Linked DNA regions of Myxococcus guangdongensis. The protein of the gene in region 1 interacts with the protein of each later gene in a pairwise test. Links are inferred from orthologs where the notes say so. Each region holds a gene or a part of one and is shown in the gene's direction. Other genes may lie near its edges.

Region 1 (15,834 bases):
GCGACACGCTCGTTGATGGGGCGCTGATGCAAGGTGGCTCCCTTCAGACAGCCCGCTCGTGGCTCCTCTGCCATGCGAGTGGCCACGTGACGGTGGCGCAACTCGCGCCTCACCGAGATTCGGGGCGCTGACGCAAGGTGGTCTGCGCGTGGCCCTTCTGCCGCGCGGGGAGCGACATGACGGTGACCCTGCCCGCGCTCGTTGCTGTGGGGCGCTGACGCAAGGTGGTCTGCGCGTGGCCTCTTTTCCTCGGGAGTGACGACCTGCTGGTGGCGCAGCTCGCATCCTGCTGACGCAGGGCTCTGACGCAAGGGGGCGGCCCGACGGGGGGCGCGCGTGCCACCATCCGCGCGGGTGGTGACTCCAGGTGCTTCAGACGGGACGCTCGCTGCGGAGTGAGTTGTCTGCCTCGGACCACCCTCACGTGAACTCGAATGCGCTCCGCCGCCACATGTGGGCGCCTGGCGTCACGCCCTTGTTCCTCGGGTTCTCATCTTCCGAACAGCCGTGATGCGGTGGCAGATGCAACGGACTGTGCGACTTTTCTGGCGCCATCCGTTCCTGAGCAGGGGTTGGGGCGTGGCCGCGGAAGTGGCCTGTCGGTTTTTCCACCGCACCCCCCACATTTCATGAACACCACCACTCCGTGGAAGCGCAGTGTCCTGCTCATCCTGGCCCTCTGGCTGGGAGTCACCGCCTGCAAGGATTCCAAGTCCGATGATCCGCCGATGGACGCCATCGACTCGGGCTCGGATGCGGGGACGCCTGATGGAGGCTCACCCGATGCCCATGGCTCGGACGGAGGCGGGCCCACGGCGGATGGCGTGGGCTTCATCGACTACACGCTCCCCCTCCAGGACGCGGAGCAGGTGGCCCGCAACACGCGCATCCACGTCGCCTTCGTCGATGCGCTCGACGACGCCACCGTGGGGCCCGCGAGTCTGACGGTGACTGAGAATGGCGTGGCGGTGGCCGGCGCCGTCACCCATGACGCCGTCACGCGCTCTGTCGCCTTCGTCCCCGCGCGGCCCTTCGCGGCCGACACGCTGGTGACGGTGACGGTCGCGACCGCGCTGCGCACCACGACAGGCGACAGCCTGCCCGCGCCCTATGTCTTCCGCTTCACCGTGGGGACGGATGCGGACACGAAGGCTCCGACGGTGTCCTCCACCCGGCCCACGCACCAGCAGCGATACGTGGCGGTGGGCTACCCCGTGTACTCGCTCACCTTCGAGGAGCAGATGGACCCGCGGACACTCAACGCGGAGACGCTCCGTTTCGAGCAGAAGCTGGACAACTCACCGGCCGCGCCGCTCACCGGTGTCATCACGTACGAGCCGAACTCCCGCACCGCCTACTTCCGGCTGAACCCGCTGCCCGCACCAGGCGCCGTCGTCACCGGGACCCTCTCCACCCAGGCGAAGGACCTGGCGGGCAACGCGCTCACGAGCAGCTTCAGCTACGCGTTCACCCTGAGCATCGTCGCGGACAACGGAGCCCCGAGCCTCGCATCGACCTTCCCCGCATACGGAGCGACGGGCATCCCCGTGCGCATCGACGCCATCGAGGGCGTCTTCGCGGAGCCCCTGCGCCCCGCCACGGTGACAGTGGAGAGCTTCTACCTGGAGGAGATGGACGAGATTGGCGCCAGGCCCGTCCGGAAGGTGCCGGGCTCCGTGCGCTACGATGACCGACGGATGGCGGCCATCTTCACGCCGACGTCGCCCCTCGCGTACCAGACGCGCTACCGGGTGACCATCGACGACGTGGAGGACCTCGCGGGCAACGGCTACCCGTGGATGGGCTCCAACCCCTTCTGGTTCGTCACGGAGCTCCAGCCCGCTCCGCCCCAGGTGACAGGCGCTCTGCCCGTCGCGGACGCGCGCTTCGTCTCGCGCGACGGTGCGCTGCGCGTGAGCTTCGACCGTCCGTTGGACCCGGCCTCCATCAACACGACGACCTTCTCCATCGCGGGGCACACGGGCCTGGTGAACTACGAGGCCTCCACGCGCACCGCGGTGTTCCGTCCGGTGCCGCCGTTCGCGCCGGCCACTGTCTACACGGCCACGGTGAAGGACGTCCGCACGCCCCAGGGGCAGTCCCTCGCCGCGCCCTTCACGTACGCCATTCGAACGGTGGACACGCACACGCAGGTGAGTGGCGCCACGCGCGGTCAGCCCGGCGGCCTCGTGTTCGCCACGGGCCCCCTCGGCACGCTGGCCGTCTGGAACGAGGACACCGGCGAGGGCGTCCAGGTGCGCGCGGCGCTCGACTCCGGTGGCGGCTACGGTGCGTCACGGCTGCTCGGGGTGAGCACCTCGGCGGCGGTGTCGCCGCAGGTCGCGGTCTGGGACAACCGCTTCGCCATCTCCTGGCCGGACGCGACGAGCATCAACCACCGCGTGGTCTCCTTCGACGGGACGACGCTCACGTCCGCCGGGCCCAACACCACCGGGCGCCTGTTCAGCGCGGCCGGGCGCCTGTTCATGCTCGAGTCGAATCGCATCCGCGCCCTCTCCGGCAACCAGTGGGCGGAGGTCTTCGCGACCGGCACCCTGGGGGCGAGCCCCACATTCCTCCACAACGGTGACGCGGTGCTGATTACCTCCACGCCGGGCGCCAACCCTCGCGTCGCCGTCACCTACGACGGTGTCCAGTGGGTGCAGAGCTCCATCTCGTCCCGCGCGGACGCCGACTACCTCCGCGTGGGAGACACCTTCGTTCGCGCGTGGGTGAGCGACCGGGGCACCGAGTTCTCGCGCTTCGACCGCGCCACGCGGCAGTGGGGCGCAGCGGAGCTCATCTCCACCTCGGACTCGGACGCGGTGAAGCTCGCCACGGACGGTCAGGTCATCACCGCCGTCTACATTCACGCGAACGGCTTCCCGTATGCGGCGGACCGCGTGGGGAGTACGTGGCAGCCCGAGGTCCGGCTCTCGGAGAGTTCGGTCAACACGTTGTGGGGCGTCGCACGGAGCCACGGCAACTTCGTGGCGCTGTGGTCCGCCAATGTCAGCACCAGCCAGCTGCGCGCGACCACCCAGACGGGCGGCTCCTGGTCTTCGCCGGTGACGGCCACCGTGGTGACGGGGATGAGCCGCGTCCGCGACCTGCGCGTGCAGGGTGACGACCTGCTCGTCCTCACGGAGACGGGCAGCGCCACCGCCAATCATCAGGTGTGGGGCACCGCGCTCACGCTCCAGGGCTGGCGGCCCGCGGTCCTGCTGCGTGACTCCGCGGCGGGCCGCGCCTCCTTCATCCCCGTGGACTCGCGACAGGGCGTCGTCTTCGTGGCGCCAGGGCAGCTCTCCGTGCGCACGTACCAGGGGACGGGTGAGTGGGCTGAGGCCCGTCCGCTCACGGCGCCCGCTCCCACGGGCACGGTGGGCGTGAGCTCCGTCGACTTCCTTCCGGATGGGCGTGGTGTGGCGGCCTGGGAGCAGTTCGACGCCGGGGAGTGGAGCGTCTTCCTCGCCGAATACGACGGGAGCGCGTGGAGCGCGCCGGTTCGAGTCGCCAGACCGGCGCGCAAGCCCCGTGTCTCTCGCAATGAGGCCCGCAGCGTGGTCGCTTTTCAGCAGGCCGTGACGGGCGGGAAGCTGGACGTGCGGGTGGTGAGCTACGAGGACGAGCAGCTCGGTACCGCGGTCCTGCTCGAGAGCGTGACGGCCACCCAGCTCCACCTGGATGTGGACCAGAGCGGTGGCGCCTTCCTCGTCGCGTGGGGCATCGCGAGCGCGCGCACCTCCTACAGCGCGGACGGCCTGTCGTGGTCCACGGCGGCGACCACCTTCCCCGCGGACACCATCAACAACTGGCAGATCGACCGGCTGGACGTCGACGCGGTGGGGAGTCAACTCGTGGTGTCGGCGCGCCGCTACATCAACTTCCACGCGAGGGTGAGCCAGGGCGGCATCTTCCAGAACATCTACGGGAGCACGGCCCACATCGACGACGAGCAGTACGTCGTCCACGGCAACACGCTGATGATGGTGGAGGGACTCGACGGCCAGATTGGCTGGCGGGCCTTCAACGCCGAGACCTGGAGCCACCGCTTCACCAACATCCCGGGGCAGGGGGGCTACGCGCTGGTGGGCCCGTCTCCCCAGGGACTGCGCCTGCACACGGGCAAGGCGTGGTTCCGCTGGGATGGCGCGGACTGGGTGCACGTCGCGGCGAGCAGCCGCCCCGCCAACGCCAACGCGGGCCGCATGGTGTGTGACGACAAGGGCTGTGGCGCGGTGGCGGCGTCGCCCCGGGACTTCGTGGGCATCCTCAGCCTGTCCTACGCGGCGGGCACCGGCCCGTTCCACGCGGGGGCCACGCCGAAAGACACCTCATCTGGTGTTCAGTATGACAGCGCGACGCTGGACTTCGAGGCGGGCACCTACCGCCTCACCTGGCACCAGCTCGTCGAGGACCGCGTCAGCGTGCTCGAGGCCAGCACGCGCCTGTGAAGTCCGCCACCGGGTGGGCCACCCTCGCCCGCCCGGTGGAAGAACCTCGCCCGAGAACCAAGCGCGGCGCCCTCCCGCATGTGCCCGTCCACTCGGGCAGCGGGAGGGCGGAGGGGGCCGCCGATGCGGGGATGAAAGCTCCGGTTTTCGCCGTGAGTTCACCTGCTGACGCTTCCGCGCGCGGGCTTGATAAAAGTCCCCTTGAAATCCAGCCGCTTGAAGATCAAGGTCCGCCGCCCTTCGCCAGGGGCCCGCTCAGAGCGGGAGCCTTGTTTCCTCAGGGGTGTTTCACGCGCTACAGCAACGTGGCTGTTGCCAAAAACTGGCGTGGAGATCCATCCGCGCGCAGCATGCGTGACACCTTTTCCTCACCATGGCCTTCGGACGAAGCAAAAACCGCCGCCGTCAAGACTCCGCCCAGCGAAATGAGGCGGTGAAGAGCGCGGTGCGTTCGAGGGGCCCGGGCGTGATGAAGGTGCTGGCCCTGACGCTGACGACGGGCCTGCTGGTGTGGGGCGGGGTGGAGACGCGCAAGTGGGCGTTGTCGTCGCCCCGCTTCGACCTGGCGGCGGTGTCCTTCGCCGGCCTGGAGCGCGCCTCGCGCGTGGAGCTGCTGCGGCTGGCGGCGCTGACGAAGGGTCAGAACCTCTGGACGTTGGATACGGGGGCGCTGGAGCGCGCGATGCGCCAGCACCCGTGGGTGAAGAAGGTGGAGGTGACGCGGCGCTTCCCGAACCGGGTCTCGGTGCAGGTGTCCGAGCACGTCCCGGAGGCGCTGGCGGTGTTGGGCGAGCTGTACGTGCTGGACGAGGAGGGCGAGCCCTTCAAGCGGGTGACGCCCGGCGACGGGCTGGACCTGCCGCTGGTGACGGGGGTGGACCGGGACGGCTACGTGGCGGACCCCGATGTGGCGCGCCAGCGGTTCCAGGCGGCGCTGGAGGTGGCGCGGGCCTACACGAGCGCGTCCCCGGGCAAGCCCGAGCGGCTGTCCGAGGTCCGGATGGATGGGCGGGAGGTGACGCTGGTGGCCGCGTCGGGCCAGGAAGTGCGCCTAGGCGAAGGAGATTCCGAGGTCAAGCTGCAGCGGTTGGCCCGTGTTCGTCGCGAACTGAGCGCGAGGGGGCTTGCAGCGGAGATCATTCACCTGGATAACCGGGCCCGGCCCGGCTGGGTGGCGGTGAAGATTTCGAGCCCCGCGTCCGAGAGGAGCGGGAGCACGAAGCCGTAAGAGGACGCCCCTTTCACGAGAGTGGGGGGCCTGGGAGGGTTGTCATGGCGAAGCAGAAGTCGGGGGAGATCATTGTCGGCCTCGACATCGGCACGACGAAGATTTGCGCCATCGTCGGGGAGCTGACCGACAGCGGTATCGACATCATCGGTATCGGGACGCATCCGTCGAAGGGGTTGCGCAAGGGCGTGGTGGTCAACATCGAGGCGACCGTCTCCTCCATCCGCCGCGCCATCGAAGAGGCGGAGCTGATGGCGGGCGCGGAGATTTCCCACGTCTACACGGGCATCGCCGGTGGCCACATCAAGGGCTTCAACTCCCAAGGCATCGTGGCGGTGAAGGACAAGGAGGTCCGCGAGGCGGACATCGCGCGCGTCATCGACGCGGCGAAGGCGGTGGCCATCCCCCTGGACCGGGAAGTCATCCACGTGCTGCCCCAGGAGTTCATCATCGATGACCAGGGCGGCATCAAGGAGCCCCTGGGCATGGCGGGCGTGCGCCTGGAGGCCAAGGTCCACATCGTCACGGGCGCCGTGTCCAGCGCGCAGAACATCGTCAAGTGCGCCAACCGCACGGGCCTGAATGTCTCCGACATCGTCCTGCAGCCGCTGGCGAGCGCCGAGGCGGTGCTGGGCGAGGACGAGAAGGAGCTGGGCGTGTGCCTCGTCGACATCGGCGGCGGCACCACGGACATCGCCATCTTCTCCGGCGGCTCCATCGTCCACACGGCGGTGATTGCGCTGGGCGGCAACAACCTCACCAGCGACATCGCCATCGGCCTGCGCACGCCCGCGCACGAGGCCGAGCGCATCAAGCAGAAGTACGGCTGCGCGCTGGCGTCGCTCATCAATAAGGACGACACGATTGAGGTCCCCAGCGTCGGGGGTCGTCAGCCGCGCGTGCTCGGCCGCCAGATTCTCTGCGAGATCCTGGAGCCGCGTGTGGAGGAGATCTTCCAGTTGGTCCACCGCGAAATCCAGAAGTGCGGCTACGAGGACCTGCTCGCTTCGGGCGTGGTGATCACGGGTGGCTCCACGCTGCTCGCGGGCATGCCGGAGCTGGCCGAGGAGGTGCTCGGGCTGCCCGTGCGTCGCGGCATGCCGCGCGGCATCGGCGGGCTGGTGGACGTGGTGAAGAGCCCCATGTACGCCACGGGCGTGGGCCTGGTCGTCTACGGTGCCAAGCACCTGGACCGGCGCATGTTCCGCATCCGCGAGGAGAACGTGTACAAGAAGGTGAAGGGCCGCATGCGCGAGTGGCTCGAGGAAATCTTCTAGCGCCTGGGACGCAACACGCGTCCTGTCGCAACGCGAGGGGCTCTTCCGGAAGGAGGGCCCCTCGTCGCGTTTCTGGCGGCGTGCGTCAGCGAAGGCCTCCCGTGTTGACGTGTCAGGGCCTCTACCCCGCACGCTCCTGACGGGTCAGCCAGAGCGGGACGCGAGGGGTGGGTCATCCGGTTTCCAGAATCCGGATCCGTGTTTCGGATCCGCGGGCTTGGAGGGCAGGGGGCGTCCGAGTGAACCCCCCTGAAACAGGGCGTGGACCGGAAGTGGACGGAGCGTGGCTCCTGGATTGCTATGAGCGTCCACTGCCGCACGGGCCAGTCCCTACACCGCGCGGCCCCAGTCCTATGACTCCCACATCCAAAACTCCCACTTCGCAGGTCGCGGCACGTCGTGGACGTGCTTGCTTGCCCGTCGTCGGTCTGCTGGCGCTCCTGTGTGCCGCGCTGGCGGCGCCCGCGGCTCACGCGGAGCCCGACCGCTTCCATCTCGGAACCGGAACGACGGCCCTGACGGTCAACGTCCCCAACACCGTCATCAACACCTATACCCGGGTGACGGCGGCCGTGCCGGCCGGACAGAACTTCGTCCCCGTCGCGTCTTCCACCGGCTTCGCGGTGGGCAACCTGGTGATGGTGTACCAGGCGGCGGGCCTCACGGCGCCGGCCTCGGGCACCCAGACGCCCATCGACATGTCCGTGGCGGCGAACGCCCCTGTGGGTCGGTGGGAGTTCGCGCGCATCTCCGCGCTCACGGCGACGCGGCTGACCTTCACGGCCCCGTTGACGGTGGCCTTCGCGGCGAATACGGGCACCCAGGCCATCCGCGTCCCCGAGTACACCACGGTGACGGTGAACGCCGGCGGCTCCATCGTCGCGGCGCCCTGGAATGGCACCACCGGCGGCGTGCTCATCTTCCTGGCCAACGGCGCGGTGACCAACAATGGCGCCATCCACGCGGATGGTCTGGGCTTCCGCGGCGGCATCTTCTGGAACGGCGCGGGTGACGGCTGCACCGGCATCAACCAGGCGTACCCGGGTGGCGCGCAAAAGGGCGAGGGCGTGGTGCTGTCGGCCTACGACAACACCGACCCGTTCGTCGCGGGCTCCTCGGGCTACGGCAACATCGCCAACGGTGCCGGCGGTGGCATCTGTCACAACTCGGGCGGCGGTGGTGGTGGCAGCGCGGGCGCGGGTGGCAAGGGCGGCCGGACGTGGAGCGGTGACGAGCCTCCCTCCCGTGACGTCGGTGGTCGCGGTGGTGCCCGCATGGACTTCTCTCCGGTGAGCACCCTGCTGTTCGGCGGTGGTGGTGGCGCGGGTCACAGCAACGACGACTTCGGCGGTGGTGGCAGCGCGGCGGGCGGTATCGTGTACATCCGCGCGGCCTCGCTGGCGGGCACGGGCCGTGTCTCGGCCAACGGTGTGGCGGGCGAGAACGCCCGGGAAGACGCCAATGACGCCGCGGGCGGCGGTGGCTCTGGCGGCACGGTCTCCGTGCGTACGACCGGAAACCTGTCCTGCAACAACAACCTCATCACGGCCAACGGCGGCAACGGTGGCAGCACCACCTTCGCCGAGCACGGCACGGGTGGCGGCGGCGGCGGTGGTCGCATCCTGTTCCAGGGTGCCACCGTGGCTTGCACGGCGACCGTCGCGGGCGGACTTCCGGGCACGCAGCCCACGGCGACCGCTCCGGACGGTCTGACGTACGGCGCCGTCGTGGGCGGCGTCGGTGTCATCACCACGCTCCCTGGCGCCTTCGTGACGCCGACGGCACCGGTGGTGGTGACGCCGGCCAATGGCTCCACCACGGGCGTGCGTCCTCCCATCTCGGGCACCGCGACCCCCAACTCGTCCGTCGTCATCTCCGTCGACGGTGCGGTGCTGGCCACCGTCCAGGCGGATGCCGCGGGCAACTTCACGTACACGCCGACCACGGACCTGGCGGTGGGCAACCACACGGTGAACGCGGTGTCCGTGTTGAACGGCGCCACGAGCACGGTGAGCAACACCAACACGTTCAACGTGCAGAACGCCCTGCCGCCTCCGGTCATCTCCACGCCGACCAACGGCGCGGTGCTCCTCGCGTCTCCGACGCAGATCACGGGCACGGCGTCCGGCGGCGCCACGATGGTCGACCTGACCATCAACGGCACCACGTACGCGAACATCCCCGTCACCGGTGGCAACTGGACCTTCACGGTGCCTGGCACGCTGGCGGACGGTGTGTACAACCTGTCGGCTCGCTCTCGCGATGCGTCGCGCACCAGCACGGCGACGACGTCGAGCTTCACGGTGGACACGCAGACGGCGGTCGCCGTCACCACGCCCGCGGAGGGCGCGGTGCTGACGAACCCGGTGGTGACGTATTCCGGTACGGGTGAGCCGGGCGCCACGGTGACGGTGGTGGTGGATGGCGCCACGGTGGGCACGGTGACGGTGGGTGCGGGCGGCACGTGGTCGGTGCCGGTGGCGACGCCGCTGGCGGACGGGCCGCACACGGTGACGGCCACGGCGCAGGACGCGCAGGGCCACACCGCGACGGACACGAACGCCTTCACGGTGGACACGGGCACCAACGTGGCCGTGACGACGCCCGCGGAGGGCGCGGTGCTGACCAACCCGGTGGTGACCTACTCCGGTACCGGTGAGCCGGGCGCCACCGTGACGGTGGTGGTGGATGGCACCACGGTGGGCACGGTGACGGTGGGCGCGGGCGGCACGTGGTCGGTGCCGGTGTCGACGCCGCTGGCGGACGGGCCGCACTCGGTGACGGCCACGGCGACGGATACGCAGGGCCACACGGCGACGGACACGAACACCTTCAGGGTGGACACGGGCACGTCGGTGGCCGTGACGACGCCGGCCGAGGGTGCGGTGCTGACGAACCCGGTGGTGACGTACTCCGGTACGGGTGAGCCGGGCGCCACGGTGACGGTCGTGGTGGATGGCAACACGGTGGGCACGGTGACGGTGGGCGCGGGCGGCACGTGGTCGGTGCCGGTGGCGACGCCGCTGACGGATGGTGCTCACACGGTGACGGCCACGGCGACGGACACGAGCGGCCACACGGCGACGGACTCGAACACCTTCACGGTGGACGCGGGCACCAACGTGGCCGTGACGACGCCGGCCGAGGGCGCGGTGCTGACGAACCCGGTGGTGACCTACTCCGGTACCGGTGAGCCGGGCGCCACCGTGACGGTGGTGGTGGACGGCAACACGGTGGGCACGGTGACGGTGGGCGCGGGTGGCACGTGGTCGGTGCCGGTGTCGACGCCGCTGGCGGACGGGCCGCACTCGGTGACGGCCACGGCGACGGACACGAGCGGCAACACGGCGACGGACACGAACACCTTCACGGTGGACACGGGCACGTCGGTGGCCGTGACGACGCCGGCCGAGGGTGCGGTGCTGACGAACCCGGTGGTGACGTACTCCGGTACGGGAGAGCCGGGCGCCACGGTGACGGTCGTGGTGGATGGCAACACGGTGGGCACGGTGACGGTGGGCGCGGGCGGCACGTGGTCGGTGCCGGTGGCGACGCCGCTGACGGATGGTGCTCACTCGGTGACGGCCACTGCGACGGACACGAATGGCAACACGGCGACGGACACGAACACCTTCACGGTGGATGCGACGACGTCGGTGGCCGTGACGACGCCGGCCGAGGGCGCGGTGCTGACGAACCCGGTGGTGACGTACTCCGGTACGGCCGAGCCGGGCGCCACGGTGGCGGTGACGGTGGATGGCATCGTCGTCGACACGGTGACGGCGGGTCCGGACGGCAGCTGGTCGCTGCCCGTGGCCACGCCGCTGGATGACGGCTCGCACACGGTGAGCGTCACGGCGACGGACACGAGCGGCAACACGGCGACGGACTCGAACACCTTCACGGTGGACACGGGCACCAACGTGGCCGTGACGACGCCCGCCGAGGGCGCGGTGCTCACCACGGGCACGGTGACGTACTCGGGTACGGCCGAGCCGGGCGCCACGGTGACGGTGAGCGTGGACGGCAACACGGTGGGCACGGTGACGGCGGGTCCGGATGGCAGCTGGAGCATCCCGGGCAACTCGTCGCTCAACGATGGCGCGCACACGGTGACGGCCACGGCCGAGGACGCGCAGGGCCACACCGCCACGGACTCGAACACCTTCACGGTGGACACGAGCACCCGCGTGGCCATCACCACGCCCGCCGAGGGCGCGGTGGTGAACACCGCCGAGGTCACGTACACGGGCACGGCGGAGCCGGGCGCCGAGGTGACGGTGACGGTGGATGGCACCGTCGTCGGCACGGTGACGGCGGGTCCGGACGGCAGCTGGAGCATCCCGGGCAACTCGTCCCTGGCGGATGGTCCCCACACGGTGTCGGTCACCGCGGAGGATGAGCACGGCCACACCGCGACGGACACGCACACGTTCACGGTCAACACCAGCACCACGGTTGAAATCACCACGCCCGCGGACGGCGCGGTGCTCGACAACGGCGTCGTCACGTACTCCGGTACGGGCGAGGTCGGCGCCACGGTGACGGTGGTGGTGGACGGCAACACGGTGGGCACGGTGACGGTGGGCGCGGGCGGCACCTGGTCGCTGCCGGTCGCCGCGACGCTGGCGGACGGTTCGCACACGGTGACGGCCACGGCGGAGGACGACGAGGGCAACACCGCGACGGACACCAACACCTTCACGGTGGACACGCAGACCACGGTCAGCATCACCACGCCCGCGGAGGGCGCGGTGCTCGACGACGGCGTCGTCACGTACTCCGGTACGGGTGAGGTCGGCGCCACGGTGACCGTCACGGTCGACGGCACCATCGTCGGCACGGTGACGGTGGGCGCGGGCGGCACCTGGTCGCTGCCGGTGGCCACGCCGCTGGCGGATGGACCGCACACGGTGACGGCCTCGGCGGAGGACGCGCAGGGCAACACCGCCACGGACACCAACACCTTCACGGTGGACGCGGAGACGTCGGTGGCCATCACCACGCCCGCCGAGGGCGCGGTGCTCACCACGGGCACGGTGACCTACTCGGGGACGGGTGAGCCGGGCGCCACGGTGACGGTGGTGGTGGACGGCACCACGGTGGGCACGGTGACGGTGGGCGTGGACGGCACCTGGTCGGTGCCGGTGTCGACGCCGCTGGCGGACGGCCCGCACTCGGTGACGGCCACGGCGGAGGACGCCAACGGCAACACCGCGACGGACACCAACACCTTCACGGTGGACACGGTGCCCGACACGCGCATCACCGCGAGCCCGCCCGCGAGCTCCGGCAGCGCCACCGCGAACTTCAGCTTCGAGACGGTTCTGGCCGACCCGAACGCGACGTTCGAGTGCTCCATCGATGGTGGTGCTTTCACCCCCTGCACCAGCCCCGCGCAGTTCACGGGCCTGGCGGACGGGGAGCACACCTTCCAGGTGCGCGCGGTGGACGCGGACGGCGACGTGGACCCCACGCCCGCGACCTTCACGTGGACCATCGGCCTGGACTCGGATGGCGACGGGCTGACGGACGCGGACGAGATTGCGCGCGGCACGGACCCGAACAACCCGGACACGGACGGCGACGGCATCTCCGACGGCGTCGAGGTGAACGTCGGTGGGACGGACCCGCTGGACGACGACTCGGATGACGACGGCATCCTCGACGGCAACGAGGACAAGAACCACGACGGCATCGTCGACCCGGGCGAGACCGACCCGAACAAGGCGGACACGGACGGCGACGGGCTGCAGGACGGCACGGAGCTGGGCATCACCGAGCCCCAGGGCACGGACACCGACCCGAGCGTGTTCATCCCGGACGCGGACCCGACGACGACGACGGACCCGCTCAACCGGGACACCGACGGCGGCAGCGTGTTCGACGGCAACGAGGACACCAACCACAACGGTCGCGTCGACCCGGGCGAGACCGACCCGAACGTGGCCGCGGACGACCTGGACTCCGACCTGGACGGCGTCCCCGACGCGCGCGAAATCGAGCTGGGCATGGATCCGCATGACGCGGACTCCGACGACGACGGCGTGCCGGACGGCGAGGACGGCCTCACCGACACGGATGGGGACGGCATCATCGACGCGCTCGACCCGGACAGCGACAACGACGGGCTGAACGACGGCACCGAGCGCGGCGTGACGCGCGAGACGGCGGGCCCGGGCACCAACATCGACTCGCCGAACTTCGTGCCGGACGCGGACCCCACCACCACCACCGACCCGAAGAACCCGGACACGGATGGTGACGGCCTGCGCGATGGCGAGGAGGACAAGAACCACGACGGCCGCCGTGACGCCACGGAGACCGACCCGAACGACGCCGACTCGGATGACGACGAGCTGAGCGACGGCGTGGAGGTCAAGGGCTCCAACGCCACGGATCCGCTCAACCCGGACACGGACGGCGACGGCCTGCGCGATGGCCAGGAGGACGCCAACCACAACGGCGGCCTCGACAACGGTGAGACGAACCCGAACGACGCCGACACCGACCGCGGTGGGGCGAGCGACGGTGACGAGGTCAAGGGCGGCTCCAACCCGCTCGATGGCAACGACGACTTCGTCGTGGTGGGCCGTGGCTGCAGCACGGGCGGAGCGGGGACGTTCGCGCCGCTGGCGCTGCTGCTGCTCGCGCTGCCCCTCTTCGGTCGCCTCCGTCGCTCGTCGCGGGCGGTGGCGGCGGGGGTCGCCGGAGGCCTGGTCCTCGCGGGGACGCTCGCGGCGCAGCCTGCCCACGCGCAGGTGATTGCGCCGAGGGGCGCGTCGCAGTCCATCGACGTGCAGCGCTACAAGCCGGGCCCGGGCGCCGAGGACATCCTCGGTCTGCACAGCGCCCGCGTGCAGCCTCACCTGGGCCTCAACCTGGGCCTGTCGCTCAACTACGCCAGCAAGCCGCTCAACTTCCTGGACCCGCGCTCGGACCGGTTCATCACCGCGGTGGTGAGCCGCCAGGTGGGCATCGACCTGATGGGCGCGGTGGGTCTGTTCGACCGCTTCGAAATCGGCGTGGTGCTGCCGGTGACCATCCAGGGTTCGGACCCGGCGCCGCAGGTGGACCCCACGCTGGCGGACGGCGTGAGCTCCGGCGGCATCGGTGACCTGCGGCTGGTCCCGAAGGCGCGCATCATCGATGGGGAGAACTTCGGGCTCGCGCTGGCGGTGCCGGTGGTGCTCCCCACGGCGGGCGGCAACGACTTCCTCGGAGGCTCGGGGGTGGCGGTGCAGCCGAAGCTGGTGGCCGAGTACGGTCAGCGGGTCCGCTTCGCCGCCAACGTCGGCGTGGACCTGCGTGAGAAGCAGGTGCTGCGCAACCTGACGGCGGGCAACGCCTTCACGTACGGCCTGGGCACGGAGATTCCCTTCACGCTGGGCCGCGTCCCGCTCGCCGCCGAGGCGACGGTGATTGGCGCCATCGGCCTGGACGAGCAGGACACGGAGGAGAGCCCGCTGGAGCTGCTGGCCGCGCTGAAGTACCGCTCGGCGAAGGGCTTCGCGGCGCACCTCGGTGGTGGCCCGGGCCTCACCCGTGGCTACGGCACGCCGGGCTACCGGCTGCTGGCGGGCTTCAGCTTCAGCCCGCCTCCGTCGCCCAAGCCGACGGCGCCGCCTCCGCCCGTGGACACGGACGGCGACGGCATCTACGACCCGGACGACCGCTGCCCCACGCAGCCCGAGGACAAGGACGGCTTCGAGGACGCGGACGGCTGCCCGGACCCGGACAACGACCAGGACGGCATCCTCGACGGTGACGACCAGTGCGTGAACGAGCCGGAGACGAAGAACGGCTTCCAGGACGAGGACGGCTGCCCCGACGTGGCGCCGCCCGTGGACACGGATGGCGACGGCATCTTCGACCCGGATGACCGCTGCCCGAACCAGCCCGAGGACAAGGACGGCTTCCAGGACGAGGACGGCTGCCCGGACCCGGACAACGACCGGGACGGCATCCCGGACGTGGCGGACAAGTGCCCGATGGAGCCGGAGACCATCAACGGCTTCCAGGACGAGGACGGCTGCCCCGACAAGGGCAAGGTGAAGGTCCAGGTGGATGGCGAGCGCATCCTCATCCTGGAGAAGGTCTACTTCGCCACCGGCAAGGACATCATCCTGCCGCGCAGCTTCCCGCTGCTGAAGCAGGTGGCCGCGGTGCTGCGTGCGAACCCGCAGGTGGAACTGCTGCGCATCGAGGGCCACACGGATGACCAGGGCAACGACGCGTCCAACCTGGACCTGTCGCGCCGCCGCGCCGCCAACGTCCGTGCGTTCCTGGTGAAGGAGGGCATCGACGCCGCGCGCCTGGAGTCGCAGGGCTACGGCGAGACGAAGCCGGTGGACACCAACAAGACGGCGGCGGGCCGTGAGAACAACCGCCGCGTGGAGTTCAACATCCTGCGCGTCGGCAAGGTCGAGGTGGAGCGCGAGAACCCCTGACCTGAGCCCAAGCTCGAGCTGAACCCCGAGGGTGGTCCCGGAGCTTCGTCCGGGGCCACCCTTGGTTTTTGGTGCGAGGCCCGTCCTCCACCATGAGTCCTGGAGGTCTGACGGTGCGTGAAGACCCGCCACGCCGGGGTGGAGCGCGGAGGAACGGGGTGGGTTCGCGGGGGGAATGACCCGCCAGGGCGCGCCGCCTTTCGCGAGTCAAGGGGCGAAGTGGACCCTCCACGCCGCGCTGCTTGCTTCGGATGCCGCTGCGTAAGTGCGCGTCAGGACTCGGCGCCGGCTCATCCCGCTACATGTGCGTAGCGGAATACTTGCCAAAGATCGGGACTTGCTGATGATTGTGGAGGTTGGAGGCCCGCGCGCTGCATCGCGCGACGCCTGCCGAAAGGACCGCGTATGGACCAGTTCGATCA
Region 2 (15,705 bases), on another replicon or contig:
ACCATCTCCCGCACCAGCGTCAGCCCCAGCCCCACGCCCGGCTTGGACTTATGCTCCAGGGGCTCCAGGTGCGAGAAGGGCTCGAAGATGTGGCCCTGCTCGGCGCGGGGGATGCCCGGCCCGGTGTCGCGCACCCGCAGGCACCAGCCCTGGGGCCGCTCCTCCACCGCCACCAACACCCCACCCTGCTCGGTGTACTTCACCGCGTTGGACACCAGGTTGAGCAGCACCATCTGCACGATGCGCGGGTCCGTGCGCGCCACCGCCCGCCCCTGCGGCCGGTCCCACTCGAGCGCCAGCCCCTTGCGGCGCGCCTCCAGCCGCGCCTCCTCCACCACCTCGTCCACCACCTCGCCCAGGTCCACCGTCTCGCGCCGCACCACCAGCCGGCCCTCCTCCAACTGGTTGTACTGGAGCACCATCTCCACCATGTCGCGCAGGCGCAGCGTGGAGCGGTGCATCCGGTCGAACATGTCCAGCGCCCGGGGCGGCAGCCCCCCCAGCTCCCGCTGCAGCGCGTGCTGGGTGAGCTGCAGCACCGACAGCGGCGTGCGCAGCTCGTGCGACACCAGCTGCAACAGCGTGCTGCGCGACGCGCTGGCGCGCTCGGTGGTCTCCAGCGCCACCTCCAGCTGCCGCTTGCGCATGCCCAGCTCGCGCGCCATCGCCTCCAGGTCCACCGAGCGCGCGGCGAGCAACCCCTGCAGCACCTCGCGCGTGCGCTTCATCACGGCCAGGTTCGTCACCCGCGCCACCAGCTCCTCGGACACGAAGGGCTTCACCACGTAGTCCTGTGCGCCGCCGCGCAGCAGGTCCACCCTCAACGCGTCATCCGCGCGCGCGGTGAGCAGCAGGATGGGCGTGGACTCCAGCCCCGGACGCGTGCGCACCGCGCGCACCAGCTGGTCCCCGCCCATGCGCGGCATCATCAAGTCGCTGACGATGACGTCCGGCATCATCCGCTCCGCCTTCGCCAACCCCTCCACGCCGTCCTCGGCGGTGGCCACCTGGAAGTCCCTCGCCAGCGTGTCCACCACGTAGCGGCGCATCTCCTGGGTGTCCTCCACCACCAGCACGCGCGGCCGGCTCGAGTCATCCGCGCGCGTGCTCACCGCCACCTCGCGCTCGGGCGGCTGGAGCACGTCCAGCTCCGCGTGCGCCGCCTCGACGCTCTGCTCGTGCGCCTGCGCCTCCGCGCGCGCCGCGAGCTTCACGCCCGTGGGCGCCAGGAGCGGCAGCTCCACCACGAAGCGCGCGCCGCCACCCGGGCGCTCCTCCACCCAGATGCGCCCCTCGTGCAGCGCCACGAAGTCCCGGGCGATGGCCAGCCCCAGGCCCGTGCCCCCGGTGTCGCGCGTGGTGGCCGCGTCGCCCTGACGGAAGCGCTCGAAGATGCTCTCGCGCTGCTCGGCGGGCACGCCGGGCCCGCTGTCCTCCACCACCAGCCGCCCCCGGCCCGACTCCGCGCTCACCGCCACGCGGATGTGCCCACCGTCGGGCGTGAACTTGGCCGCGTTGGACAGGAGGTTGAGCACCACCCGCTCCACCTTCTCCGGGTCCACCTGCGCCGGCAGCATCGCGGGCAGCTCCAGCGCGAAGTCCAGCCGCCGCTCGGCCACCAGCCCCTCGAAGTTCTCCGCGCCCAGCCGCACCAGCCGCGCCAGGTCCACCTCCTCGTACGACAGCCGCATCTGCCCCGCGTCCAGCTTGGCCACGTCGAGCAGCGCGTTGACGTGCCGCAGGAGCACGCGCGCGTTGCGGCGCACCACCTCCAAATCCCTGTGCGCCGCGTCCGGCAGCGTGCCCTGCTGGAGCAGCCGGTCCACCGGCCCCAGGATGAGCGTCAGCGGCGTGCGCAGCTCATGGCTGACATTGGCGAAGAAGCCGGTGCGCTGCGCCTCGGAGGCCTTCAGCTTCGCGTACAGCGTCTCCAGCTCCCGCGAGCTCTTCTCCAACTGCACCCGGCGCTCCTCGGACAGCCGCGCCGCCTCCGTCACCTCCACCACCCGCCCGCGCAGCGGCACCAGGTACATGCCCGTGGCCACCGAGGCCACCGCCGTCACCACCTTGATGCCGCCCCCCAGGTAGTAGGCCGAGTACCAGACGTTCCACACCTCCATCAGGTGCGTCAGCCCACACGCGCCGATGAAGACCCCGAACGACAGAATCATCCCGCCGAAGGGCAGCCGCGCCCGCCGCACCAGCGCGTACAACGTCAGCGAGATGAAGAAGTACGCCGCGCCGATGAGTGTGTCCGACACGACATGCATCGCCACCAGGTCCTGTTTCCACAGGTAGCAGTGCCCGTGCGGCATGTTCCAGGCACCGTAGAAGAAGTCTCGCAGACCCTCTGTGAGCTGGGAGAACCGCTCCAGGGAAACCGCGCCGCGCACCGCGTGTCCGAGCTGGTCGTTCATGGCGTTCCCTTCCACTGTCACGCATGGCGGGGGCCCCCACGGCTGCTCCCCCGGAGGAAGTATTCCATGCAAAACAGGTGACTCTTGCCACCCCCCATCTCACACCGGGACGCGGGGAAAGGGCATGAGACGCGAGTACACGCGCCGGGTGCTGGACAGTCGCCCCCCGGGTCGAAATGCGATAGAGCCGGGGCGCCATGCTCGTCTCCCTGGTCATCCCCGTCTACAACGAGATTCCCACCCTGGCGGAGCTGCTGCGCCGCTGCATCGCGGTCGACTTCCCCAAGGAGATTGTCCTCGTGGACGATTGTTCCCGGGACGGAAGCCGGGAGTTGCTGCAGCAGCTCGCCGAGCAGGGTGTGGGCCTGTTGGGGGGCACGCCGAAGAACCGCAACGAGGTCCGGGTGCTGTTCCAGGAGCAGAACCAGGGCAAGGGCGCCGCGCTGCGGCGAGGCTTCGCGGAGGCCACCGGGGACATCATCCTCGTGCAGGACGCGGACCTGGAGTACGACCCGCGCGACATCCCGCGGGTGATTCAGCCCATCCTGGACGGTGAGGCCGACGTGGTCTTCGGCAGCCGCTTCACCGGGACGCCCCGCCGGGTGCTGTACTTCTGGCACACGGTGCTCAACAACCTGCTGACCATGCTCTCCAACATGACGAGCGGGCTGAACCTCACCGACATGGAGACCTGCTACAAGGCCTTCCGCGCCGAGGTCCTGCGCTCCGTCGAGGTGGAGGAGAACCGCTTCGGCTTCGAGCCGGAAATCACCGCCAAGGTGGCCCGCGGCAACTGGCGCATCTACGAGGTGCCCATCAGCTACCACGGGCGCACGTACGAGGAGGGCAAGAAGATTGGATGGAAGGACGGCGTGCGCGCCCTCTACGTCATCGGCAAGTACGCGCTGAAGCGTTAGGCGCGCGTCGGGACGGAAGCGGACCTCCCGGGTCGTCCGGCGCGGGCCTCGCGCACACGAGGTCCGCCCGGACACAGGCTCCCTTCACGACTAGCGTTGGGTGCCGCTGTCACTCGCACCCGAGGGTCCCGCGTTGGTGCCCGTGGTGCCGCCGGTGCCGGTGTTGTCGAGCCCCGCGCCCGAGCCGCCGGTGCCGCCCTGCGTGTTCGGGTTGCCCGTGCTGGTGCCGCTCGCGCCCGTGCCACCGGTGCCGCCCGGGCTGGTGCCGCTGGTGGCCGGGTCGTTCGTGCTGCTCGTCCCCGACGTGCCCGTGGTGTCCGTCCCGCTCGCGCCACTGCCGCCGGAGCCCGCGCCGTTGAGGTCCGAGCCGGTGCTGCCAGGGCGGGTGCCCGAGCCCTGGATATCGGAGCTGCTGCCGCTGCCGCCGGTGCCGTTGTAGCCCGAGCCCGCACCGCTGCTGTCCCGCGTGGACCCGCCGGGGACCGCCTCCTGCGAGCCCCCCGTCATCTCCGTCGTGTTGCCCGAGCCCCCCGTGCCCTGGTCATTGCGTGCATCGGAGGACTGCCGGGACTCACAGGCCCAGCCCAGCGCCATCGCCGGCACCAGCGCGCCAATCAACCACCCTCTTCGGAAATCTTTCATGGTCTTGTTCCCCGCCACTGTGGACCTCTCAATGTGAAAACGAGGCGCACGAAGGGCAGGGACATGGCGAGGGGTGTCGGGCCTTTGCTCGGAGAGCAGGACGCCCAGGCACAACGCCCCTCCCGTGGACCGTGAGGCAAGGGAGCATGCGGACGCGGGACACACCGGAGCGCCGCACACGGGGGCGGTGAGGCTCACCGCCGCCCCCCAGGCGGGCAGGCTACCCGTGGGCGCGTGTCTCCTCCGGAGGAGAGGGCTCGGGCGGCGGCACCGAGGGAGGCGCGCCCAGCAGCAGCGCCTTCGCCGCGTCCACCGCCTCGCTCGTCCCCGTCAACGCGAGCACGTCGCCCACCTGCAGCACCTCCTGCGCGGTGGGCACCGACAGGCTCTGCTCGCCGCGCTGGATGGCCAGCACCGTCGCGCCCGTGAGCCCGCGCAGGTTCACCTGGGCCAGCGTCTTGCCCGCCCCGGGGCTCGACTCCTCCAACCGCACGGAGGCCGGCGCGCCCAGGCCCGGCAGCAGCCCCTGCACGTGGTCCAGCGCGTGCTCGTCCGCGCCCGGCTCCTTCGAGTGCGACTGCGCCGCCAGCGCCGCCACCAGCACCTGCGCGCCGGCGCGCACGTGGCCATGCAGGTTGGTGGCCCCGCGCCAGAACGCGACGCCCAGCGCGCCCACCAGCACCAACAACACCAGGGGGCCCGCCGCGCCCTTCAAGAACGGCTGCGTCACCACCACCACGGGGATGGCCACCAGCAGCACGATGCCCACCTGCAGCGTGACGAGCAGCACCCGCCGAGGCGCCGCGGCCAGGTCCAGCTTCCCGTCCTGGCGCGCCGGCAGCGCCGCCTCCGCCAGGATGGTCCCCAGCCGCCGCGCCATGCCGATGACGCCCACGATGAACGGCACCCCCAGCAGCACCGCGCCGCCGAGGATGAGGTTCTTCGACAGGTCCTCGTCCACGCCCGTCTGCACCTCGACGAAGTGGGCCATGCGGTCCGCCATCAGCGACGTGCCGATGACCAGGATGACCAGCAGCACCGCGTCCAGCACCAACAGCCGGATGAGGCGCCGCACGCCCGCGCCCAGCGTCTCCCGACGCGGCGCCTGCCGCAGCCGCTCCACCCACGTGCCGTACAGCGTGACGAAGGTCTGCAGGGGCTTGGGCAGCTTGCGGTCCACCCACGATGCGACGGGCCCGGACGCCTTGATGAGCAAGGGCGTGGTGAGCGTGGTGATGGCCGACACCGCCACCGCCACTGGATAGATGAACGAGCCGGTCGCCTTCAGGGACAGGCCCAGCGCGGCGATGATGAAGGAGAACTCGCCAATCTGCGCCAGGCTCAGGCCCGCCTGCACCGAGGTGCGCGTGCTGTTGCCCGTCAGGAACGCGCCCAGCGCCACGCTGATCAGCTTGCCCACGATGACCACCACGGTGAGCACGATGATGGCCGCCCAGTGCTCCATGATGAGCGCGGGGCTGATGAGCATGCCCACCGACACGAAGAAGATGGCGGCGAACATGTCGCGCACCGGCTGCACCAGGTGCTCGACCAGCTTCTCCTCACCCGACTCCGCCACCAGCGAGCCCGCCAGGAACGCGCCGAGCGCCACCGAGTAGCCGAACGACTGCGCCAGCAGCGCCACCGCGAAGCAGATGCCCACGCTGGCCACGAGCGTCGTCTCCGGCCGGTTCAGCTTGATGACCGCGCGCATCGCCCGGGGGATGATGAACAGGCCCACCGCCACCAGGCCCACCAGGAACGCCACCAGCTTGCCCGTGGTCAGCGTCAGGTCCTTCACGGACAGGCCCGCGCCGGTGGAGATGGCCGTCAGCGTGGCCATCAACAGCACCGCGATGAGGTCCTCGACGATGAGCACCCCCACCACCAGCTCCCGCAGCTTCCCGCGGATGCCCTGCTCGTCGAACACCTTGGCGATGATGGTGGTGCTGGACACCGCGATGATGGCGCCCGTGAAGATGCTCTCCAGCGTCGTCCAGCCGAAGGCGCGCCCCACCATGAAGCCCAGCCACACCATGATGCTGCATTGGATGACGGCGGTGATTCCGGCGGTGAACCCCACGGAGAACAGCTTGCGCAGGCTGAACTCCAGCCCGAGCGAGAACATCAGCAGGATGACGCCCAGCTCCGACAGCGTCGTCACCACCTCCTGATTGGCGACGAGCGGAATCGGCAGGTAGGGGCCCACCACGAGGCCCGCGAGGATGTAGCCGAGCACCACGGGCTGGCGCAGCTTCTGGAAGACCACCGTCGTCACCGCGGCGACGCACAGGACAATGGCAATGGCCTGGAGGACCTCGTGGGCTCCGTGCATCAGGTCACCTCAATCTGGAAGACTCGGACGGGACGCGCCCCATGATTTCCGAGGACTCGGAAGACAAGGGCCATCCCTCGGGGATGAAAGGAAAAGACGACGTCACGCCGGGCTTTTTCGCCCGGACCACCGCGGGGCTCCACGCGCGACCCCGGCCCGGGAAGGGCCCGCGTCGCGCACGGGTCAGCCGAACTCGGGCGGTCCGCGCAGCGTGCGACTGGCGATGGAGGGACGGTCCGCGATTTCCCCGCTCGACGTGGGCGCCGCCGGGGCGCGACGTTCGCGCAAGGTGACTCGCGTGAAGGCGTGGTGACGCTCGCGGCCCCAGCGGTACAGGGCCAACAGGTCGGGCTCGAGCGCGGTGCGGGTCCGCACGGAGGACGCCGCCGCGAAGGCGGGCCCCCCGCCCACATGGAGGGCCAAGTCCCAGCCGCCCAAATCCGTGATGTGGAACTGCGCGCCCCAGCGCCGCGAGGACTTCTTGGAGGACCTGGCGCCCTGGCGCACCGACGTCGCGCCAGAGTCGGCGTAGAAGCCGCGCTCGGGGGTGGCGCCCCGGGTGGGGCACTCGGCGTCCCCGGCGCGCAGGACGGTCGCCAGGACCAGGACCACGCCCAGGGCCAGCAGTCCGGTCCGGAGCAGCTCACTCCCGGAACCGGGCATTCGCGATGTCGTGCCGGGGGAGCGCATCGCTCGTTCAGGTACTACGCCGGACATGGCCCCGTAAAGCGCGGGTTGCCCCCAGCCCGCCAGTCCGCTGGGCCCCGGCGCGCGGACGAGGTGGCGAGCGCGTGGAGCGCCCTGCTCGCTCGCCGCTCGACGCATGATTTGCGCCCTCGTCCCGGGGGCCGCGGGACTCCCATCCCGGGGGCCTCCGCTCGGGGCGGACCGGACGCGCGTGCGTGGCTGGGGAGGTGGCGCCTTCATGGGGTTGAGGGGTGACGCGGGGGCTGGGGTCCGAGGCTCGGGCGGCGTGGCCTGGGGCGGGCTTGGGGCTCCACGGGTAACGACCTCGGGCCCGGAGTTCCCGCGAGATTCGCGGCGGCGCGGCCGTGGATCTCCACGCGCCCTGACGCGAGGGGACGACACCCCGTTCCAGGCGGGTGCGTCACCGGGTTGTAGGCCCATGTCCTCCTCTCCACGGCTGAGCCGACCGGGACGCAGCGCGAAGGCGCGCGTGGACGAGGACAACGTCCACCCGTGCACAGCGACGGCAGGCGTCGGTGCGGCGCGTGCGTGGGCGTGCCGCCGGGTGGGAGCATCCCTAGGTTGAGGATGTGCTTTCACGATTCCTGCTCTACGGGTGCACGGGTTGGGTGCTGGAGGTCCTCTTCACGGGGGCGAACGCGGCCCTGCGCCGGGACAGGAGCGCCACGGCGCAGACCTATCTGTGGATGCACCCCATCTACGGGGGCACGGCGCTGGCGCTGGAGGAGGTCTCCGCGCGGCTCAAGCCCCTGCCCCGGCCCGTGAGGGCGCTGGCCTACACGGCCCTCATCTTCGGGGCGGAGTACGCCACGGGGTGGTTGCTGAAGAAGCTGCTGGGCCGCTGCCCCTGGGACTACGCGCCGCACCGCTGGAGCGTGCACGGGTTCATCCGCCTGGACTACGCGCCCGCCTGGTACCTCACCGCGCTGCTGTTCGAGCCGGTCCGTGACGGGCTGCTCCACGTCACCAGCGAGGCCCTGCGGCACACGCCCGAGTACCGGGAGGCCGAGGAGGCCGGGGTGGTGCCCGCCGGGTGCCTTCCCGAGGGCGAGGCGGAGCAGGCCGGTGTGGTGGCCACGCGCTTCGAGCAGGCCCAGGTGGTGGAAGTCTCCCCCTGAGGCCTGGGGACTGGGGGGATGGCCCTTCCCCCCGCCGAGTCCGCTGGTCGACTGCTCCCCAGGCGGTTGTGAAAGGGCTTCCGGCTTTTCTTCCTCCGTGCCGCGTCGCGTAGTACCTTCACGGCTGCATTCCCCCACGCGCCAGCGGGAAATTCCGCCGACTCTCCGAAAGTTTCCGCCCTCGTATGTTCGACTGGCTTCACACCCTCTTTTCGCGCGACCTCGCCATCGACCTCGGGACGGCGAACACGCTCATCTACATCCGCGGTCAGGGCATCGTGTCCAACGAGCCCTCGGTGGTGGCCGTCCAGCACGACGCGCGCGGGGGCAAGAAGGTCCTCGCGGTGGGCAAGGAAGCCAAGGAGATGTTGGGCCGCACGCCGGGCAACATCGTCGCCATCCGGCCGATGAAGGACGGCGTCATCGCCGACTTCGAAATCACGGCGGCGATGCTGCGCTACTTCATCCAGAGCGCGCACAACCGCAAGACGCTGGTGAACCCGCGCATCATCATCGGCATCCCCTCCGGCATCACCGAGGTGGAGCGCCGCGCGGTGCGCGAGGCGGCGGCGAACGCGGGGGCGCGCGAGGTCTACCTGATTGAGCAGCCCATGGCGGCGGCCATCGGCGCGGGCCTTCCGGTGACGGAGCCCAGCGGCAACATGATTGTGGACATCGGCGGTGGCACGTCCGACGTCGCGGTCATCAGCCTGGCCGGCATCGTGTTCGCCAAGAGCGTGCGCATCGGCGGCGACAAGCTGGACGAGGCGATCATCCAGTACGTGAAGCGCAAGTACAACCTGCTCATCGGTGAGCGCACGGCGGAGCTCATCAAGATGGGCATCGGCACGGCGTATCCGACGGACGAGGTCATGACCATGGAGATCAAGGGTCGCGACCTGGTGGCCGGTGTGCCGCGCACGCTGACGGTGTCGAGCGACGAGGTGCGTGACGCGCTCGCCGAGCCGGTGAACGGCATCGTCGAGGCGGTGAAGCTGACGCTGGAGCGCACGCCGCCGGAGCTCGCCGGTGACATCGCCGACAGGGGCATCGTGCTGGCCGGTGGTGGGGCGCTGCTGAAGAACCTGGACACGCTGTTGCGTGAGGAGACGGGCCTGCCGGTGTTCCTGGCCGAGGACCCGCTGTCCGCCGTCGTGATTGGCGCGGGCAAGGCGCTGGAGTCGCTCGACATCCTCCGTCAGGTCTGCCAGCCGGGCTGAGCTTCGGCCCTGTGTCGTGAGCACCGCGGCGCCGTGCCTCCTGGAGGCCGGCGCCGTTCGTGTTTCCGGGGTCAGACCTCGGTGAATCTCACGCCGGTGACGCGGGCGCGCTCCAGGGCGAGCTTGAGGTCCTCGGAGACGATGAGGCCCAGGTCCCAGCCCCAGGTGCGGAACACCTTGGCGTCGCCGACCTTCGAGGTGTCGATGCGCATGCCGATGACGGACCTGTACTCCCCCACCCGTTCGGGCTGACCGTCTTCCGGCTTCCAGTACAGGACCTCGTCGGAGGCCTCGTCGTCAATGCAGCGCAGGAGCTTCGTGGCCACCAGGATGAGGTACTGGTCGGGCATCCCCTGGATTTCGACGGGGAAGACCTGCACCGCGTCAGGTGCCAGCTCCATGAAGAGCGTGGCGACACGGACATGGACGACTGGCGCCATGCCAAGCCCCGCAGTGCTGAACTCCAGGCGTCGCCCCGGTTCATCGATGGGAATGCTCAAACGCCCTGGGTGTGGAAGCGCTCGCCCGGAACGGAAGACATACGGGTCATCCAGTTCCACGCCATGCGCATCCAGCGGATCTCCCAGGTCCCAGTTCCCGGACTCCATCACTTGCGCGAGCTTGAAGTAGCGCTTGGGCATATCTGGCCCTCTACCTCACTTTCCTCGCGTCACCAGTTCGTTGAGTCTCGTCCCCTTCGTCCTGACTTCCACGGACAGGGCCTGGAGCTCGGTGGTCAGCGCCTTGCGACAAGCCTCCACGGTGCGACAAGTCCTCGTCGCGCCGTTGAGTCGCTCATAAACGGCTTCGTGGTACGACCGTGGGTGAGGGCCTTTGTGGCCTCGCACTTCCACGATGTTCTCCGGGTCCTTCAGCTTCATTCCCGCCTTCCGGAAGAGTCTCCTGAACTGAGGGGTCCAAGGTCCACCCTGGACAGCAGAGATGCTGTTCTTGTCTGTAGCGATGTGATGACGATGCGGCCTGCTCGCCCCATCCCTCTGGCCAGCCATCGCCAGCGCATTGGGTGCAAGCGCGATGGTGAGTCCCTCGCTCGACACCGCGACCGAGCGCACCGCACCCATCGCCGCGAATTGAAAACCCGCCTGCGACTCGACCGCCAGCGCCGCCTGTGCGGAGCCCGGCAGCTGCGCTGACTTCGCAGCCAGCCCCGCCGTGTTGCCGATAGCGGCGGTGGCCAACATCACGAAGACGCGTGCCGCGTTCTCACCCAGCACCGCACCAAACGCGGAGCCCGCATCGTCGAGCTGCTCGAAGGTGGTCGCGCGGTCCACATCCCTGACGAGCACGCACCATCCACCGATGATGCCCAACACCGTGTCGACGCCCAGATAGGCGATGGCCGTTGCCGTCAGCAGCGTCGCCAGTCCCTTCGACACGGGCTCGGGCAAGGTCCACAGGAGCATGTACATCGTCACCGAGGCCATCACCATCGAGAGGACCTGCCGAGGGTCGGTCATGTCCTCCAGCGCCTCGGCGGATTCCTCCCAGACCGAGCCCATGGCGATGGCCATCGCCAGCACGTACTTGCCATCACTGCCGAGCAGCGGGCCTTCCTCCAGCAGACTCAGACAGTCGCCCGGCGTGCCCTGGTTCCGACACCATCGGCCATAGGCCTGGGTCATCTCCTCGTCCGCATAGGTCTCCAGCAGGTGAGGCCCCTCACCCAGGGACACGTCTCGGGCCGAGAGACGGTGCGTCCGGTGTTCGTAGAGGTACAGGCCACTGCGGGAGGGGAGCTCGAACAGCTCACGGGCCTGACGCATCGGGTTGTTCGAGGGAACGACATCCCGCGCCAGGGACTTCATCGCGTCCTCGAACTCGCCATCCTCGAGTCGGGCATCAGCCAGCTCCGCGCCCTCTTCCTCACGTGGGGTCAGGGTGAAGATCTCGCTGCCAGTGTCGAGGCGAACGACCCGGGCCGAGGAGCACCCCACTCCCGTCAACAGCATGAGCAGCGCGACGCACCAACGTGGCGACATGGGCCCTCCGTGTCAGGAGCCCGAACCATGCCGCGCGGCCCTGACACGGCCTCGCGCCCGGGCCAGCAAGGGAGCACGAGCATGTTTGACACCCACACAGGCCCTGGATTGTGGTGCGCCCATGAGCACATCCACGGTTCGTCACACGTTGTCGAAAGTCCTCGCCGCCACGCTGCTCGTGTCCGCGCCCGCGCTCGCGGACTGGGTCGGTGACCTGCGCGTGAAGAGCGCTCCCGCCCCCGGCCAGAAGGCCGCCCCCGAGACCAAGGGCAAGATGTACGGCCGCACCGGCATGCTCCGCATGGACCTGTCCCCCGTCGAGGTCCCCGGCGGCATGTCCATCCTCTTCAACTGGGAGAAGCGCACCGGCTCCACCCTCTTCCACGACCGCAAGGCCGCCACCACGCGCAACCTCGACGACATGTCCGTGAAGATTCCCGGCGCCTGTTCCGGGAAGAACCAGGACTTCGACGCGTGCTTCAAGGAGCAGGGCTTCAAGAAGGTCGGCACCCAGAAGGTCAACGGCCACCCCACCGTCATCTACGAAGGGGTCCCTCCCGGTGCCGAAGGCGCCGTCGAGCGTCAGAAAGTCTGGCGCCCCACCGACCTCCCCGAGGTCGCCTACGTGCGCAGCCAGACGTTCGACACCAAGGGCAAGCTCCAGGCTGAAATCGACGTCACCAACATCAAGGTCGGCGAACAGCCCGCCTCCCTCTTCGTCATCCCCGCCGACTACGAGGAGCTCGACGCCCCCGGCCCCAACGACTCCGTCATGGGCTCCTTCAAGCCCGAGGACTTCAAGGGCAAGTCACCCGAGCAGATCCAGGAGATGATTCGTCAGCGCATGGCCGCCCCCCAAGGCGCTCCGCCCGCGCCGCCTCCCGCCAAGACGAAGTAGCCCGCCTCAGCTCGCGCGAGCCACCACGCCGCCGTCCCCCAACAACGCGGGGCGGCGGTGCTTCGCGTACAGCGAGTCCCGCCACGCGAGCAGGTCCGGGAACGCCGCGGCCAACGACTCGTGATGCCACACCTCACGCGTCCCCGGTCCCACCGGCAACCACGCGTCATCCACGGGCCGCACGAACTGGAGCATCAAGCCCGCCGTGATGTCCGCGTACGTGAAGCGCTCCATCAAGTAGGGACGCCCCTTCAGCTCCGCGCGAAGCCGCTCCAGCGCGGGGATGGCCTTCTCCTGCAGGACACGCTCCGGGTCCGCCACCGCGTGGTGCTTGCGCGAGATGAACCGAACTCCCATCCGAGCGACCGGCGCGGACACACCGCGGAGGAACCCGGGGATGTACGCGGGCAGGCTCTCCCGCTGCGCCCGCGGATTCTCGAGCATCCGACGCAACACGTTCGCCCGCGCGATGCCCAGCACCGCGTCGCTCACCGCCTCCCAGCGCTCGATGGTCTCCAACGCGCTCGCGGGAAACAGCGGCGCCCCGCGCCCCTGGGCCTCCGCCCTGCGCGCAATCGAGAACGAGCCCGTCGTCGCGCCCTCCGGCTCCACCAGCAACGGCACCGTGGGACGCGTGCCCTTCGGCGTGCGCCAGCGCAACACCAGCTCACCCGTGAGCGGCGTGTGCTCGCGGTAGCGGTAGTCGACACCGTGGTGGTCCAACGCCCAGAGGGCCTTCTCCGTCCAACCCGAGTACCGCAACCCATACAGAGTGCGCATAGGCCCGAGAACCTACGCCGGACCTGACCAGGATGTATAACCCCGACATGGCGCCTCCCCTCCAATTGCACCTGCGTGACATCAGCCACTCCCTGGTGGAGGCCTGGCGTCAGGAGTTCGCGGGCATCGAAGGCGTCACCATCTCCCGAGGAGACATCTTCTCCGAGCGAGAGGGACAGGTGTCCCCCAGCGACCCCATCGACCTCCGCGCCGACGCCATCATCAGCCCCGCCAACAGCTTCGGGTTCATGGATGGCGGCATCGACGCCGTGTACACGTACCAGCTCGGCCAGCAGGTCCAGGACCGCCTGCGCGAGTTGCTCGAGCAGGACTGGGGCGGCGAGCTGCCCGTGGGCAGCGCGGTGCTCGTCCCCACCGGCCGCGAGGAGATTCCCTGGTGCATCAGCGCGCCCACCATGCGCGTGCCCGTGGATGTCAGCGAGACGGTGAACGCCTACCTCGCCATGCGCGCCGCCCTGCGCTGTGTGCTCGCGCACAACAAGACGGCGAAGACGCCCATCCGCACCCTCCTCACCCCGGGCCTGGGCACGGCCGTCGGTCGCATGCCCCCCAACCGCTGCGCGCGACAGATGAAGGACGCGTGGCTGCGCACCGTGGTGGGACCGGACTTCATCCCCCACACACTCCGCGAAGCCGCGACGGACGACTTCCGGCTGAAGCCGTAGCACCGCGCGGACCCGCGCCTGCATCCCCGTGCTACAAGCCGGGCCCCATGAGCCCTGCCCGCGAGCCTCGCTCCTCGACGAAGCAGTCCGCCCGCCCCGCGTCGAAGCGCGAGAAGACCACCACGCCCGTGAAGGCCACCCGGAACGCCCTCGACGCGAAGTCCGTGGCCTCAGAGACGCCTCCTCGCGGCACCAGGCGCAGCAAGTCCTCCCCCCTGAAGACCCCGGCCAGCCCGGTGAGGGGCAAGTCCTCGGCCGCGAAGCCCGCCACGGGCTCCGCGCCGCGCAAGTCCGACGCCCGGAAGACGCTCGCCAGCGCCGCGACCCACAAGTCCCCGGCCGCGAAGCCCACCGCCAGCGCCACGCGAAGCCCGCCCATGCCATCCAAGTCCGCGCCCGCCGCGACGAAGACGCCGTCCGCCACCGCGCCCGCGGACGGCCTGCCCATCGTCTTCTTCGAGTCCCCCGCCGCCTTCGACCGGTGGATGGAGAAGCACCACACCACGCGCGGCGCGTGGCTCAAGTTCACGAAGAAGGGCCACAGCCCCACCTCCGTCACCTACCAGGAGGCGCTCGAAGTCGCCCTGATATGGGGTTGGATCGACGGCCAGAAGGGCCGCTTCGACGAGACGGCCTACCTCCTGCGCTTCACGCCGCGAGGCCCGCGCAGCATCTGGTCGAAAATCAACCGCGAGAAGGTGCTCGCCCTCATCGACGCCGGGAAGATGCGCCCCACGGGGCTGGCCGAAGTCGAGAACGCGAAGAAGAACGGCCGCTGGGACGCCGCCTACGACTCCGCGCGCACAGCCACCGTGCCGGAGGACCTCGCCCAGGCGCTCGCCGCCAACCCGCGCGCGCAGGCGTTCTTCGCGACACTCAACTCCGTCAACCGCTACGCCATCCTGTTCCGCATCCAGAACGTCAAGAAGGCGGAGACCCGCGCCCGCAAGATTGCCGAGTACGTCGACATGCTCGCCCGGAACGAAAAGATTCACGCCTGATGCCCGCCTCTCCTCCCAGCACCCCCTCCGTGCTCGCCGTGCGCGAGCTGTGCAAGACCTACGCGGGCACCGTCGCCGTGGACGGCATCTCCTTCGAGGTGGGCCGCAACGAAATCGTCGGGCTGCTCGGCCCCAACGGCGCCGGTAAAACCACCACCATCAACATGGTGCTCGGCGTGCTCGAGCCCACCTCCGGCTCCATCCACATCCAGGGCGTGGACCTGGCGAAGCACCGCTCCCAGGCCCTGGAGCGCACCAACTTCGCCGCCGTCTACGCGCCCCTGCCCGGCAACCTCACCGTCGTCCAGAACCTGCGCTACTTCGGCCTCATCTACGGCGTGAAGCACATCTCCGAGCGCATCGAGACCCTGCTCAACGAGTTCGACCTCGTGCGCTTCCGCGACACCAAGAGCGGCGTGCTCTCCTCCGGCGAGCAGACCCGCGTGGCGCTCGCCAAGGCCATGCTCAACCAGCCGCAGCTGCTCCTGCTCGACGAGCCCACCGCGTCGCTCGACCCGGCCACCGCGAAGGACATCCGCGCCCGCATCCGCGACTTCGCCGCCCAGGGCACCGGCGGCGTGCTGTGGACGTCCCACAACATGTACGAGGTCGAGGAGGTCTGTCACCGCGTCCTCTTCATGTCGCGCGGCAAGGTGCTGCTCCAGGGAGACCCGCGCGAGCTGCCGAAGGAGCACGGCAAGGCCTCGCTCGAGGAGCTGTTCATCACCGTCGCCCGCGAGCCGCTCGCGCTGGGGAATCACTGAAGCCATGCGACTGTCCCGCGCCGCCGCCGTCGTCCTGCGCCAGTTCTACCTGCTCAAGGGCAGCCCCTCGCGCGTCTTCCCCCTCTTCGCGTGGGTGGCCATCGACATCGTCCTGTGGGGGTTCATCACCCGCTACCTGGGCACCATCACCCACGAGCCCGGCATGGACCTGGTGCCCGCGCTGCTGGGCGCGGTGCTCCTGTGGGACTTCCTCACCCG

What was found.
Region 2: the proteins of ftsA (region 1) and LXT21_RS10640 interact in binary tests that used the Escherichia coli proteins (3 or more experiments, as listed by UniProt). The link is inferred for Myxococcus guangdongensis from one-to-one orthologs.

Annotation. Positions count from the first base shown.
Region 1 is NZ_JAJVKW010000001.1:1,031,084-1,046,917, reverse strand. What follows is about bases 4,909-7,845. They hold ftsA (cell division protein FtsA), read left to right. Parts: upstream 4,909-5,729; coding sequence 5,730-6,962; downstream 6,963-7,845. Other genes in these bases: agmC (adventurous gliding motility protein AgmC), read left to right, coding at 7,376-7,845; LXT21_RS04205 (cell division protein FtsQ/DivIB), read left to right, coding at 4,909-5,685. Also shown: LXT21_RS04210 (Ig-like domain-containing protein), read left to right, coding at 630-4,457; more of LXT21_RS04205, read left to right, coding at 4,831-4,908; more of agmC, read left to right, coding at 7,846-15,412; cell division protein FtsZ, read left to right, coding at 15,818-15,834. UniProt on the Escherichia coli protein: Essential cell division protein that assists in the assembly of the Z ring. May serve as the principal membrane anchor for the Z ring.
Region 2 is NZ_JAJVKW010000003.1:290,499-306,203, reverse strand. Bases 7,532-10,339 are described here. They hold LXT21_RS10640 (rod shape-determining protein), read left to right. Parts: upstream 7,532-8,322; coding sequence 8,323-9,357; downstream 9,358-10,339. Other genes in these bases: LXT21_RS10630 (AHH domain-containing protein), read right to left, coding at 10,014-10,339; LXT21_RS10635 (imm11 family protein), read right to left, coding at 9,429-9,998; LXT21_RS10645 (putative ABC transporter permease), read left to right, coding at 7,589-8,137. Outside these bases: LXT21_RS10670 (ATP-binding response regulator), read right to left, coding at 1-2,417; LXT21_RS10665 (glycosyltransferase family 2 protein), read left to right, coding at 2,615-3,334; LXT21_RS10660 (hypothetical protein), read right to left, coding at 3,425-3,976; LXT21_RS10655 (cation:proton antiporter), read right to left, coding at 4,197-6,311; LXT21_RS10650 (hypothetical protein), read right to left, coding at 6,495-6,974; more of LXT21_RS10630, read right to left, coding at 10,340-11,357; LXT21_RS10625 (hypothetical protein), read left to right, coding at 11,479-12,255; LXT21_RS10620 (glutathione S-transferase family protein), read right to left, coding at 12,262-13,035; LXT21_RS10615 (macro domain-containing protein), read left to right, coding at 13,083-13,721; LXT21_RS10610 (hypothetical protein), read right to left, coding at 13,753-14,100; LXT21_RS10605 (YdeI/OmpD-associated family protein), read left to right, coding at 14,099-14,722; LXT21_RS10600 (ABC transporter ATP-binding protein), read left to right, coding at 14,722-15,486; LXT21_RS10595 (ABC transporter permease), read left to right, coding at 15,491-15,705. UniProt on the Escherichia coli protein: Forms membrane-associated dynamic filaments that are essential for cell shape determination. Acts by regulating cell wall synthesis and cell elongation, and thus cell shape.